Regions from separate parts of the Streptomyces sp. NPDC002057 genome, predicted to be linked through region 1. Evidence: predicted binding sites of a transcription regulator. Region 1 holds the regulator's gene; the other holds the start of a gene.
The links. The regulator HrcA, encoded in region 1, represses chaperone genes, less so after heat shock. The targets are predictions, from matches to a motif close to TTNGCACTCNGNNNNNCNGAGTGCNAA.
Positions count from the first base shown of each region.

Region 2: the regulator HrcA is predicted to act here: its motif matches at 3,591-3,617, upstream of groL (chaperonin GroEL).

Region 1 covers NZ_JBEOXR010000018.1:71,090-77,105, forward strand. The annotation lists gene ABT129_RS16780 (nitronate monooxygenase) at 1-320, opposite strand, end outside; gene dnaJ (molecular chaperone DnaJ) at 442-1,578, opposite strand; gene hrcA (heat-inducible transcriptional repressor HrcA) at 1,579-2,598, opposite strand; gene ABT129_RS16795 (MBL fold metallo-hydrolase) at 2,747-3,475, shown strand; gene ABT129_RS16800 (DUF3097 domain-containing protein) at 3,486-4,286, shown strand; gene hemW (radical SAM family heme chaperone HemW) at 4,382-5,623, opposite strand; gene ABT129_RS16810 (AMP-dependent synthetase/ligase) at 5,702-6,016, opposite strand, start outside.
Region 2 covers NZ_JBEOXR010000023.1:55,786-61,801, forward strand. The annotation lists gene ABT129_RS19460 (glucosyl-3-phosphoglycerate synthase) at 1-877, opposite strand, end outside; SAM riboswitch class I at 1,026-1,172, shown strand; gene thrC (threonine synthase) at 1,190-2,476, shown strand; gene ABT129_RS19470 (MoaD/ThiS family protein) at 2,517-2,792, shown strand; gene ABT129_RS19475 (cold-shock protein) at 3,220-3,423, shown strand; gene groL (chaperonin GroEL) at 3,785-5,413, shown strand; gene ABT129_RS19485 (hypothetical protein) at 5,620-6,016, opposite strand, start outside.

The DNA.
Region 1 (6,016 bases):
TCGTCGGCCTCGCCGAGCGGGACGTCGTACCAGGTGGCCTCGCCGGCCAGCTGGTGGCGGTAGACCTCGACGGCGGCGGGGTCGGCGGGCCGTCCGGTCTGTGGCATGAAGAGGTTGACACCGAAGGGGCGTGCGGTGAGCCCGCGCACCTGCTTGATCTCCTGGTAGAGGCCTCCGGCCGTCTTGTACCCGCCGGCCAGGAAGCCGAGCGCCCCGGCCTCGCAGACGGCTCCGACCAGCTCGGGGCAGGAGGCGCCACCCGCCATGGGGGCCTGCACGATCGGAAACCGAGAGAGATCGTTCAGTGCGGTGGTGGACATATGGGCATCGTGTCATGCCCCTGCTTCGGGGCCGAATCCGTACGTCAGGTCACGAGGCCATACGGAAGGGGCGGCACCCGCCTGTGCGAGTGCCGCCCCTCCCTGAACCGTTCCGCCGGGCCTACCGCCCGTTGAACGCGTCCTTCAACCGTGAGAACAACCCTTGCTGCCCCGGCTGGAACTGGCCGGTGGGCCGCTCCTCGCCGCGCAGCTTGGCCAGTTCGCGCAGCAGTCGTTCCTGCTCGGCGTCGAGCTTGCCCGGGGTCTGCACCTCGACGTGCACGATCAGGTCGCCCCGGCCGTTGCCCCGCAGGTGGGTGACGCCACGGCCGTGCAGCGGGATCGACTGGCCGGACTGGGTGCCCGGACGGACGTCGATCTCCTCCAGGCCGTCGAGGGTCTGCAGCTGCACCTTGGTGCCGAGCGCCGCCGCCGTCATCGGGAGGGTGACCGTGCAGTGCAGGTCGTCGCCCCGCCGCTGGAAGGTCTCGTGCGGGGTCTCGTGGATCTCGACGTACAGGTCGCCGGCGGGGCCGCCGCCGGGGCCGACCTCGCCCTCGCCCGCGAGCTGGATCCGGGTGCCGTTGTCGACACCGGCCGGGATCTTGACGGTGAGGGTACGGCGGGACCGGACCCGGCCGTCGCCCGCGCACTCGGGGCACGGGGTCGGGACGACGGTGCCGAAGCCCTGGCACTGCGGGCAGGGGCGCGAGGTCATGACCTGGCCCAGGAAGGACCGGGTGACCTGCGAGACCTCGCCGCGGCCGCGGCACATGTCACAGGTCTGCGCGGAGGTGCCGGGTGCGGCGCCCTCGCCCGAGCAGGTCGTACAGACGACCGCCGTGTCGACCTGGATGTCCTTGGTGGTGCCGAAGGCGGCCTCGTTGAGGTCGATCTCCAGACGGATCATGGCGTCCTGGCCGCGGCGGGTGCGCGAGCGCGGGCCGCGCTGCGAGGCCGTGCCGAAGAAGGCGTCCATGATGTCGGAGAAGTTGCCGAAGCCACCGGCCCCGAACCCGCCCGCGCCGCCTCCGCCGGAGGCCGAGAGGGGGTCGCCGCCCAGGTCGTAGACCTGCTTCTTCTGCGGGTCCGAGAGGACCTCGTAGGCGGCGTTGATCTCCTTGAAGCGTTCCTGCGTCTTCGGATCGGGATTGACGTCCGGGTGCAGCTCGCGCGCGAGCCTCCGGAACGCCTTCTTGATCTCGTCCTGGGACGCGTCGCGGCGCACGCCGAGTACGGCGTAGTAGTCCGTGGCCACTTACGACTCCGCCAGGATCTGTCCGACGTAACGTGCCACTGCGCGTACCGCTCCCATCGTTCCGGGGTAGTCCATGCGGGTCGGTCCGACCACGCCGAGTTTGGCGACTGCCTCGCCGCCCGAACCGTAGCCGACCGAGACGACGGACGTGGAGCTCAGCCCCTCGTGGGCGTTCTCGTGCCCGATGCGTACGGTCATGCCCGATTCCTTGGCCTCGCCCAGCAGCTTGAGGAGCACGACCTGCTCCTCCAGCGCCTCCAGGACGGGCCTGATCATCAGGGGGAAGTCGGGGCCGAAGCGGGTGAGATTGGCGGTGCCGCCGATCATCAGCCGTTCCTCGTGCTCCTCGACCAGGGTTTCCAGGAGGGTGGCGAGCACGGTCGAGACCGTGGCGCGGTCCTCGACCTCCTCGAAGGACTCGGGGAGGTCCTGCACCAGCTGCGGCACGTCGGCGAACCGGCGGCCGACGACCCGGCTGTTGAGCCGGGCCCGCAGATCGGCGAGCGAGGTCTCGCCGAAGGGCACGGGGCAGTCGATGACGCGCTGCTCGACCCGGCCGGTGTCCGTGATGAGGACGAGCATCAGGCGGGCGGGTGCCAGCGAGAGCAGTTCCACGTGCCGGACGGTCGAACGGGTCAGCGAGGGGTACTGGACGACGGCGACCTGCCGGGTCAGCTGCGCGAGCAGGCGGACCGTGCGGCCGACGACGTCGTCCAGGTCCACCGCGCCGTCGAGGAAGTTGTGGATGGCCCGGCGCTCGGGCGTCGACAGCGGCTTGACGCCGGCGAGCCGGTCGACGAAGAGGCGGTAGCCCTTGTCGGTCGGGATGCGGCCGGCGCTGGTGTGGGGCTGGGCGATGAAGCCCTCCTCCTCCAGCACGGCCATGTCGTTGCGCACGGTGGCGGGCGAGACGCCGAGCTTGTGGCGCTCGGTGAGCGCCTTGGAGCCGACCGGCTCCTCCGTCCCGACGTAGTCCTGGACGATGGCGCGCAGGACCTCGAGTCTGCGTTCGCTGAGCATGGTGCGCACCTCCAGCTGTCGTCGTCGTTCCGGTTGCTCCGCTTTTGGCACTCACCCTCTTCGAGTGCCAGCGACCCCCCGGCCAGTGTACGGCGGCGGGCGTCGCTCCTGGCAAGGCGGCGGTGCCCCCATCGGTTAGCGTCGCGGCATGGACGTGGATTGGGAAGCGTACGGGTGGGAGCGGCTCGCGGACGGTGTGGGCCGGCGACGGCTGCCGGGATGGGACGCCACGGTCGGACTGGTACTGGGGGAACGGGGCGTGCTGCTGTACGACACGGGCTCCTCGCTCGCGGAGGGCGCCGAGCTGCGGACCCAGATCACGGGGCTCACGGGCGGCCGGAGAGTGACGCACATCGCACTGAGCCATCCGCATTTCGACCATGTGCTCGGCACGGCGGCGTTCGCGGGCGCGGAGGTCTTCGGCGCGGTCGGCTCCGACGAGCTGCTCGGCCGGGAGCGGGAGCGGGAGGCGCTGCGCGGGGACGCCGTACGGCAGGGTCTCGACGCGTCGGCGGCGGCGGAGGCGGTGGACGTCCTGGTCTCCCCGCGCCACGTGGTCTCCGGCGAGTGGACGCTCGACCTGGGCGACCGGCAGGTCCTCCTGGCGAACGTCGGCCCCGCCCACACGGGTCACGACCTGGTGGTCCTCGTCCCCGGCTCGCGCGAGGTCGTCTTCTGCGGCGACCTGGTCGAGGAGTCGGGCGAGCCGCAGGCGGGCCCGGACGCGATCCCCGCCCGCTGGCCGGACGCGCTGGACCGGCTGCTGCGGCTCGGCGGCGAGGACGCGCTGTACGTGCCGGGGCACGGGGCGGTGGTGGACGCCGCGTTCGTACGACTCCAGCGGGAGGAACTGGCACGCCGCTTCCCGGTGGCCTAACGTCACCGAAATGCGCAGCTACAACCCGGATCTGACACCCCCTTGGAAGAAGTCGGCGCCCGTTCCCGAGGTGCCGGCCGACCGTGACCTCGTCGTCGAGGAGGTCACGACGGGCTTCTGCGGGGCGGTGATCGGCTGCGAGGCGGGCACGGTGACCCTGGAGGACCGCTTCGGCAAGCACCGGGTGTTCCCGCTGGACCCGCGCGGCTTCCTCCTGGAGGGCCGCGTGGTGACCCTGGTCCGCCCGTCCGCCGCTCCCGCGCGTCCGACCCGTACGGCCTCGGGCTCGATCGCGGTGCCGGGGGCCCGCGCGCGCGTGGCCCGGGCGGGCCGGATCTACGTCGAGGGCCGCCACGACGCGGAGCTCGTGGAGCGGGTCTGGGGCGACGACCTGCGGATCGAGGGCGTGGTCGTGGAGTACCTGGAGGGCGTGGACGACCTGCCGGCGATCGTCGCGGAGTTCGCCCCGGCGCCGGACGCCCGCCTCGGCGTCCTGGTGGACCACCTGGTCCCGGGCTCGAAGGAGTCGAGGATCGCGGCCCGGGTGACCTCGCCGGACGTCCTGGTCGTGGGCCACCCGTACATCGACGTCTGGGAGGCGGTGAAGCCCTCCTCGCTCGGCATCCCGGCCTGGCCGACGGTCCCGCGCGGCCAGGACTGGAAGACGGGCGTGTGCCGGGCCCTGGGCTGGCCGGAGAACACGGGCGCGGCCTGGCAGCACATCCTGTCGAGGGTGACGAGCTACCGGGACCTGGAACCGGAGCTGCTGGGCGCGGTGGAACGGCTGATCGACCACGTGACCGCGCCCTGACCTCTGGCCGGCTCGTTGCGCCGGCCGACGTCTCTCCCCCTGGCCCTCCCAACGGCGCGGGGCCCTACCGAGGGCCCGCGCCACCGGTAGCCGCCCTAATCCACCAGATCCCGCACCACGGCATCCGCCAGCAACCGCCCCCGCAGCGTCAGCACCGCCCGCCCGGCCGCGTACGGCTCGGCGTCGAGCAGCCCGTCGGCGAGCGCCTTGCGGGAGGCCGCGAGCCCGGCCGGCTTGAGCAGCGAAAGCTCCACGCCCTCCAGGAGCCGCAGTTCGAGGAGGATCCGCTCGACCCGCCGGTCCTCATCGGAGAGCAGCTCCCGCCCGGCCCCGGGCGACTTCCCTCCGGCGAGGGCGGCCGCGTACGTCCCGGGGTGCTTCACGTTCCACCAGCGCACGCCGCCGACGTGGCTGTGGGCTCCGGGGCCCGCGCCCCACCAGTCGGCGCCCCGCCAGTACAGCTCGTTGTGGAGGCAGCGGCCGGCCTCCGAGGTGGCCCAGTTGGACACCTCGTACCACTCGAACCCGGCCCCGGAGAGGACGTCCTCGGCGATCAGGTAGCGGTCGGCGTGCACGTCGTCGTCGGTCATCGGGACCTCGCCGCGCCGGATGCGGCGGGCCAGCTGCGTCCCCTCCTCGACGATCAGCGCGTAGGCGCTGACGTGGTCGGGTCCGGCGCCGATGGCCGCGTCGAGCGAGGCCCGCCAGTCGTCGTCGGTCTCGCCCGGCGTGCCGTAGATGAGGTCGAGGTTGACGTGGTCGAAGCCGGCCGCCCGCGCCTCCGCGACACAGGCCTCGGGCCGTCCGGGCGTGTGCGTCCGGTCGAGGATCTTCAGGACGTGCTGCTTGGCGCTCTGCATGCCGAAGGAGATCCGGTTGAAGCCGCCCTCCCGCAGCTCGGCGAGGTACGCGGGGTTCACGGACTCCGGGTTCGCCTCGGTGGTCACTTCGGCGTCGTCCGCGAGCCCGAACTCGTCGCGTACGGCCCCCAGCATCCGTACGAGGTCCCCGGCGGCGAGCAGCGTCGGCGTGCCCCCGCCGACGAACACGGTCCGCACCGGCCGGGGGTCGTCGCCGAGGACCTTCCGGGCGAGCCGGATCTCCTCGACGACCTGCTCGGCGTAGTTGTCCCGGGAGGCGAGCACGCCGCCGGTGCCGCGCAGCTCGCTCGCGGTGTAGGTGTTGAAGTCGCAGTAGCCGCAGCGGGTCGCGCAGTACGGCACGTGCAGGTAGAACCCGAGCGGCCGCTCCCCCGCCCCTTCCAGGGCGTGCGGGGGCAGCGCCCCGTCGTCGGGAACGGTCTCACCATCGGGCAGTACGGAAGGCATGAGCCCCATTGTCCCGCACCGGCCGAGGTGGACGCTCTCCCTGTGGACAAGCGGCCCGCCGCTTGTCCACAGGCCGGGCGCCGGAGGTCAGGACTCCCGGGATCCCGCGTACATCTCGTCGATGAGCCCCTTGTACTCGCGCTCCACAACCGGCCGCTTCAGCTTCAGCGACGGGGTGAGCTCGCCGTGCTCGATGTCGAGGTCGCGCGGGAGCAGACGGAACTTCTTGATCGTCTGCCAGCGCTGCAGGCCCTCGTTGAGGCGGTCGACGTACCCCTGGACCATCTTCACGGTCTGCGGGGCGGCGACGACCTCGGCGTACGACTTGCCCGCGAGGTCGTGGTCGGCGGCCCAGCCGAGGATGGAGGGCTCGTCCAGGGCGATCAGCGCGGTGCAGAAGTT
Region 2 (6,016 bases), on a different contig from region 1:
CCGCGTACGTCCGCGGCTCGAAGCCCTTCTCGCCCCGCTCGAACTGGGTCAGCCGGGGCCGCACCAGATGGCCGCGCGAGAGCCGCAGCTGCGCCGTCCGGTAGATCGCCGCCGCCATCCGGCCGAGCGCCTGCCCGTCCTGGTGCCGGTGCTTGCGCACCCCCACGTCCACCTGCGCGAGCCCGTCGAGGCCCACCGTGTGCAGGGCGTCGACGAGCAGCCCCAGCTCCACTCCGTAACCGACCGGGAACGGCAGCCGTTCGAGCAGCGAGCGCCGCGCCGCGTACTCGCCGCCCAGCGGCTGCACGAAACCGGCCAGCTGCGGCCAGTGCAGATTCAGCAGCGGCCGCGCCACCAGCTCCGTCACCCGACCCCCCTGACCAGGGGTGTCGCCGAAGGGGCGGTCGTACATCGCCTTCACGAGGTCGACCTCCGGGTCCGTGAGCAGCGGGCCCACGATCCCCGTCACGAAGTCCGCGGAGAAGTCCCGCAGGTCCGCGTCCACGAAGCAGACGACGTCCCCGCTCGTCACCATCAGCGACCGCCACAGGACCTCGCCCTTGCCCGGCACGGCCGGTATCCGGGGGAGTATCGCGTCCCGCGCGACCACCCGCGCCCCGGCCGCCGCCGCCACCTCCGCCGTGCGGTCGGTGGAGCCCGAGTCGATCACCACCAGTTCGTCGACGAGCGGCACCGCCTCCGACATCAGCTCGCGCCGGATCACGGTCACGATGTCCCCGACCGTCGCCTCCTCGTTCAGCGCGGGCAGGACGACGCTGACCCTCGTGTTCCGCTTCGCGGCGAGGATCCGCTCCAGCGGCCGGTCCGCCACGGACCAGGACCGCCGGTCCAGCCAGCGCTCCACCTCTTCCAGCACGTGATCTCCATCTCGCGGTTCGGACGGCCGGTCCAAGCGTCCGGGCCTTCGGTTACAGTCTTGAACAACGCGGATGCCCGATGCACGTCGGGGTGCCGCCCGCGTCGGAGCGCAGGAACGAAGTCCACCGCGCTTCACAATCGAATACCGCTCATCCAGAGGGGCAGAGGGAAACGGCCCGTTGAAGCCCCGGCAACCCTCCAGTCGGTTTGTCTCGTACTCCATCGAGGCCCCCGGCTAGGGAAGGTGCCAAATCCGTCTCATGGCGAAAAATTCGTCATGGGAAAGATGAGGAGAAAGGGCCTCGCCTCCATGGCTGTACAGACTGCCGCCTCTGCCACCACCGTCGACCTCGGTCCCGCTTCGGGGCTCTCCTGTCGCGAATGCGGTGAAGTGTTCGCCCTCGGTCCGATCTTCGCCTGCGAACTCTGTTTCGGACCTCTCGAAGTCGCGTACGACCTCCCCACCGGTGACCCCGAGGCGCTGCGCAAGCAGATCGAGGCCGGCCCCGCCAACATCTGGCGCTACGCCCCCCTGCTGCCCGTCCCGGCCGACGTCGCCGACAAGCCGAACCTGAACCCGGGCTGGACCAAGCTCGTCCAGGCCGACAACCTCGCCCGCGAGATCGGGGTCGCCCCCGGCAGGCTCTTCGTCAAGGACGACTCCGGCAACCCGACCCACTCCTTCAAGGACCGGGTCGTCGCCCAGGCCATCGAGGCCGCCCGCGCCTTCGGCTTCACCACGCTCTCCTGCTCCTCCACCGGCAACCTGGCCGGCGCCGTCGGCGCCGCCGCCGCCCGCGCCGGCTTCCGCTCCTGCGTGTTCATCCCGCACGACCTGGAGCAGGGCAAGGTCGTCATGGCCGGTGTCTACGGCGGTGACCTCGTCGCCATCGAGGGCAACTACGACGACGTCAACCGCTTCTGCTCCGAGCTCATCGGCGACCCGCTCGGCGAGGGCTGGGGCTTCGTCAACGTCAACCTCCGCCCGTACTACGGCGAGGGCTCCAAGACGCTGGCGTACGAGATCTGCGAGCAGCTCGGCTGGGTCATCCCCGACCAGCTCGTCATCCCGATCGCCTCCGGCTCCCAGCTCACGAAGATCGACAAGGGTCTCCAGGAGCTCATCAAGCTGGGCCTCGTCGAGGACAAGCCGTACAAGATCTTCGGCGCGCAGGCCGAGGGCTGCTCCCCGGTGTCGGTGGCCTTCAAGGCGGGCCACGACGTCGTACGGCCCCAGAAGCCGAACACGATCGCCAAGTCGCTCGCCATCGGCAACCCGGCCGACGGCCCCTACGTCCTCGACATCGCCCGCCGCACCGGCGGCGCCGTGGAGGACGTGAACGACGAGCAGGTCGTGGACGCGATCAAGCTCCTCGCGCAGACCGAGGGCATCTTCGCCGAGACCGCGGGCGGCGTGACCGTCGGCGTCACGAGGAAGCTGGTCGAGGCCGGGCTGATCGACCCGAACCTGACCACCGTCGTGCTCAACACCGGCGACGGGCTCAAGACCCTGGACGCGGTGGCCGACACCTCTCAGGCGACCGTCACCATCCGCCCGAGCCTGGACGCGTTCCGCGACGCGGGCCTGGCCCTCTGAGCCCGCCCGCACTCCTGGCCCACCGAAAGGTTCCGAAGACATGGCCGTGAACGTCCGCATCCCCACCATCCTCCGCACCTACACGGGCGGACAGTCCGAGGTCCAGGCCGAGGGCGCGACCCTCGCCGAGGTCATCGCGGACCTGGAGAAGAACCACACGGGCATCGCCGCCCGCGTCCTGGACGACCAGGGCAAGCTGCGCCGCTTCGTCAACGTCTACGTGAACGACGACGACGTGCGCTTCGAGCAGGGTCTGGAGACGGCCACCCCGGCCGGCGCCGGCGTCTCGATCATCCCGGCCGTCGCCGGAGGCTGACCGCCGGGCGCGGTACCGGCCCGGTGCCGTGCCGCGCGGGCTGTCCCGTCTTTCTTGAATTGCCCCTTCCGCGTCAATAAGCGGAAGGGGCAATTCTGTATGGTTGAGCGCGGTAGAGTTGGGGAAGTCCCCTCCGCTGCTCATGCCGGACGCATATGAGAATGCGTCCCTGCGCGACAAGAAGCAGCCAAAGTGTGTGCGCGTTGTGTACCTTCTGCACGCTTTGCCGGGCCCGACTTGCCCAGGAATTCAAGGGATTCTCCCCAATTCGCCTTTCCATGGCGCCCAGAATTCTCGCTCGAATGACCTGTTGCAGAGGGCAGTTGGGCAGATACATTCAGCCGCGGTCGACGCGTTCCGGCGAGGGTCTGACCCGGGTCCGCGAAGTGCGGGTCCCGCGCAAGGGCCAGTAATAGGGGAGTTAGGCATGGCTCAGGGCACCGTCAAGTGGTTCAACGCGGAGAAGGGCTACGGCTTCATCGCGGTCGACGGTGGTGCGGATGTATTCGTCCACTACAGCGCGATCCAGATGGATGGCTACCGCAGCCTCGAAGAGGGACAGCGAGTCGAGTTCGAGATCTCGCAGGGCCAGAAGGGTCCGCAGGCGGACATGGTCAAGCTCGCCGTCTGAGCGCGGCGCGATCGGCCACCGACGCAACGCCGTCGAGGGGTCCACATCCCTGAGGGGATGTGGACCCCTCACGCGTTCCCGGCGTCCGCACCGGCTCTGACCGGCCACGACCGCCGTCGAGCCGCCCCCGCGCGCCCCCTCCGTCACCTCCCGAAACGTGAGAGTCGCTTGCACTCTCCTAGGGCGAGTGCTAATCATTGGCGTTAGCACTCGGAAGGTGAGAGTGCTACGAGGATCGGGCAGACGAGGCCGCCGGCCGGGTGGGGCAAGGAACCACACGGAACACGCGGAGGCCGTCCGTCGCGGGCGTCGGCGCGGTCCTGGAGCGTTATCCACCCCATGTCCGGGAGGACCACTTCACATGGCCAAGATCATCGCGTTCGACGAGGAGGCCCGGCGCGGTCTCGAGCGCGGCATGAACCAGCTCGCTGACGCCGTCAAGGTCACCCTCGGCCCCAAGGGTCGCAACGTCGTCCTCGAGAAGAAGTGGGGTGCCCCCACGATCACCAACGATGGTGTTTCCATCGCAAAGGAGATCGAGCTCGAGGACCCGTACGAGAAGATCGGCGCCGAGCTGGTCAAGGAAGTCGCCAAGAAGACGGACGACGTCGCCGGCGACGGTACGACCACCGCCACCGTTCTCGCCCAGGCGCTCGTCCGCGAGGGCCTGCGCAACGTGGCCGCCGGTGCCAACCCGATGGCCCTCAAGCGCGGTATCGAGAAGGCCGTCGAGGCCGTCTCGGGCGCCCTGCTCGAGCAGGCGAAGGATGTCGAGACCAAGGAGCAGATCGCTTCCACGGCCTCCATCTCCGCCGCCGACACCCAGATCGGCGAGCTCATCGCCGAGGCGATGGACAAGGTCGGCAAGGAAGGCGTCATCACCGTCGAGGAGTCCCAGACCTTCGGTCTGGAGCTGGAGCTCACCGAGGGTATGCGCTTCGACAAGGGCTACATCTCGGCGTACTTCGCCACCGACATGGAGCGTATGGAGGCGTCGCTCGACGACCCGTACCTCCTGATCGTCAACTCCAAGATCTCCTCCGTGAAGGACCTGCTCCCGCTCCTGGAGAAGGTCATGCAGTCGGGCAAGCCCCTGCTGATCATCGCCGAGGACGTCGAGGGCGAGGCCCTGTCGACCCTGGTCGTCAACAAGATCCGCGGCACCTTCAAGTCCGTCGCGGTCAAGGCCCCGGGCTTCGGCGACCGTCGCAAGGCGATGCTGAACGACATCGCCATCCTCACCGGCGGCACGGTCATCTCCGAGGAGGTCGGCCTGAAGCTGGAGAACGCGGGCCTCGACCTGCTGGGCCGCGCCCGCAAGGTCGTCATCACCAAGGACGAGACCACCATCGTCGACGGTGCCGGTGACAGCGAGCAGGTCGCCGGTCGCGTGAACCAGATCCGCGCCGAGATCGAGAACTCGGACAGCGACTACGACCGCGAGAAGCTGCAGGAGCGCCTGGCGAAGCTCGCCGGCGGTGTCGCGGTCATCAAGGCCGGTGCCGCCACCGAGGTCGAGCTCAAGGAGCGCAAGCACCGCATCGAGGACGCCGTTCGCAACGCGAAGGCGGCCGTCGAGGAGGGCATCGTCGCCGGCGGCGGCGTGGCCCTGCTCCAGGCTTCCTCGGTCTTCGAGAAGCTCGAGGCCGACCTCTCGGGCGACGAGGCCACGGGCGCGAACATCGTGAAGCTGGCCCTTGAGGCCCCGCTGAAGCAGATCGCGGTCAACGCCGGCCTCGAGGGCGGCGTCGTGGCGGAGAAGGTCCGCAACCTGCCCGTCGGCCACGGCCTGAACGCCGCGACCAACGAGTACGTCGACCTCATCGCCGAGGGCATCATCGACCCGGCGAAGGTCACGCGCTCCGCGCTGCAGAACGCCGCGTCGATCGCCGCGCTGTTCCTCACCACCGAGGCCGTCATCGCCGACAAGCCGGAGAAGGCGTCCGCGCCGGCCGGCGGCGGCATGCCGGGCGGCGACATGGACTTCTGATCCTCCGGGATCGGTGGTTCATCGCTGAACGCGAAGAACAGAACGAGGGCGGCACCCCTGACGGGGGTGCCGCCCTCGGGCGTTTCCCGGATTCCCGGTCTTCCGGATTCCCGGTCTTCCGGTCTCCCGTTCTTCCGGTCTCCCGGCTCTACGGGTGGACGGCCGGCCGCCCGGAGTGGACGGTCGGCCCCACGGTCGGCGTACGGTCAGCGCACGTCGACGTAGTCGGCCCACGGGACCGGCGCGTGGAAGTGCGTGGCGTCGCCGTAGTACCGCAGCCGCCAGGTGCCGTCGACGGTGGCCTTCGCCCGGAGCGAGACCTTTCCGCCGGCGGTCGAGCGGCCGGTGGCGACCTGGCGCCAGGCCGTCGAGCCCTTCGCCTGGAACTGCAGGGCCACGGCCCCGTTCCCGTACGCCCGCCACGCCCCGCTCGTGTGGTGCTGGAGCGTGCCCGTCGCGGTGACGTACGCGCCCTTGCGGACCGGCTCGGGGCCGGCGTTCATGCCGGTGATCCGGGCCTCGGTGCGGACGAGGCGGAAGACGCCGCTCACCGCCTCGGTGAAGACGTCGGACTGCGGGTGCCGCAGCCGGTAGTGGCCGCCG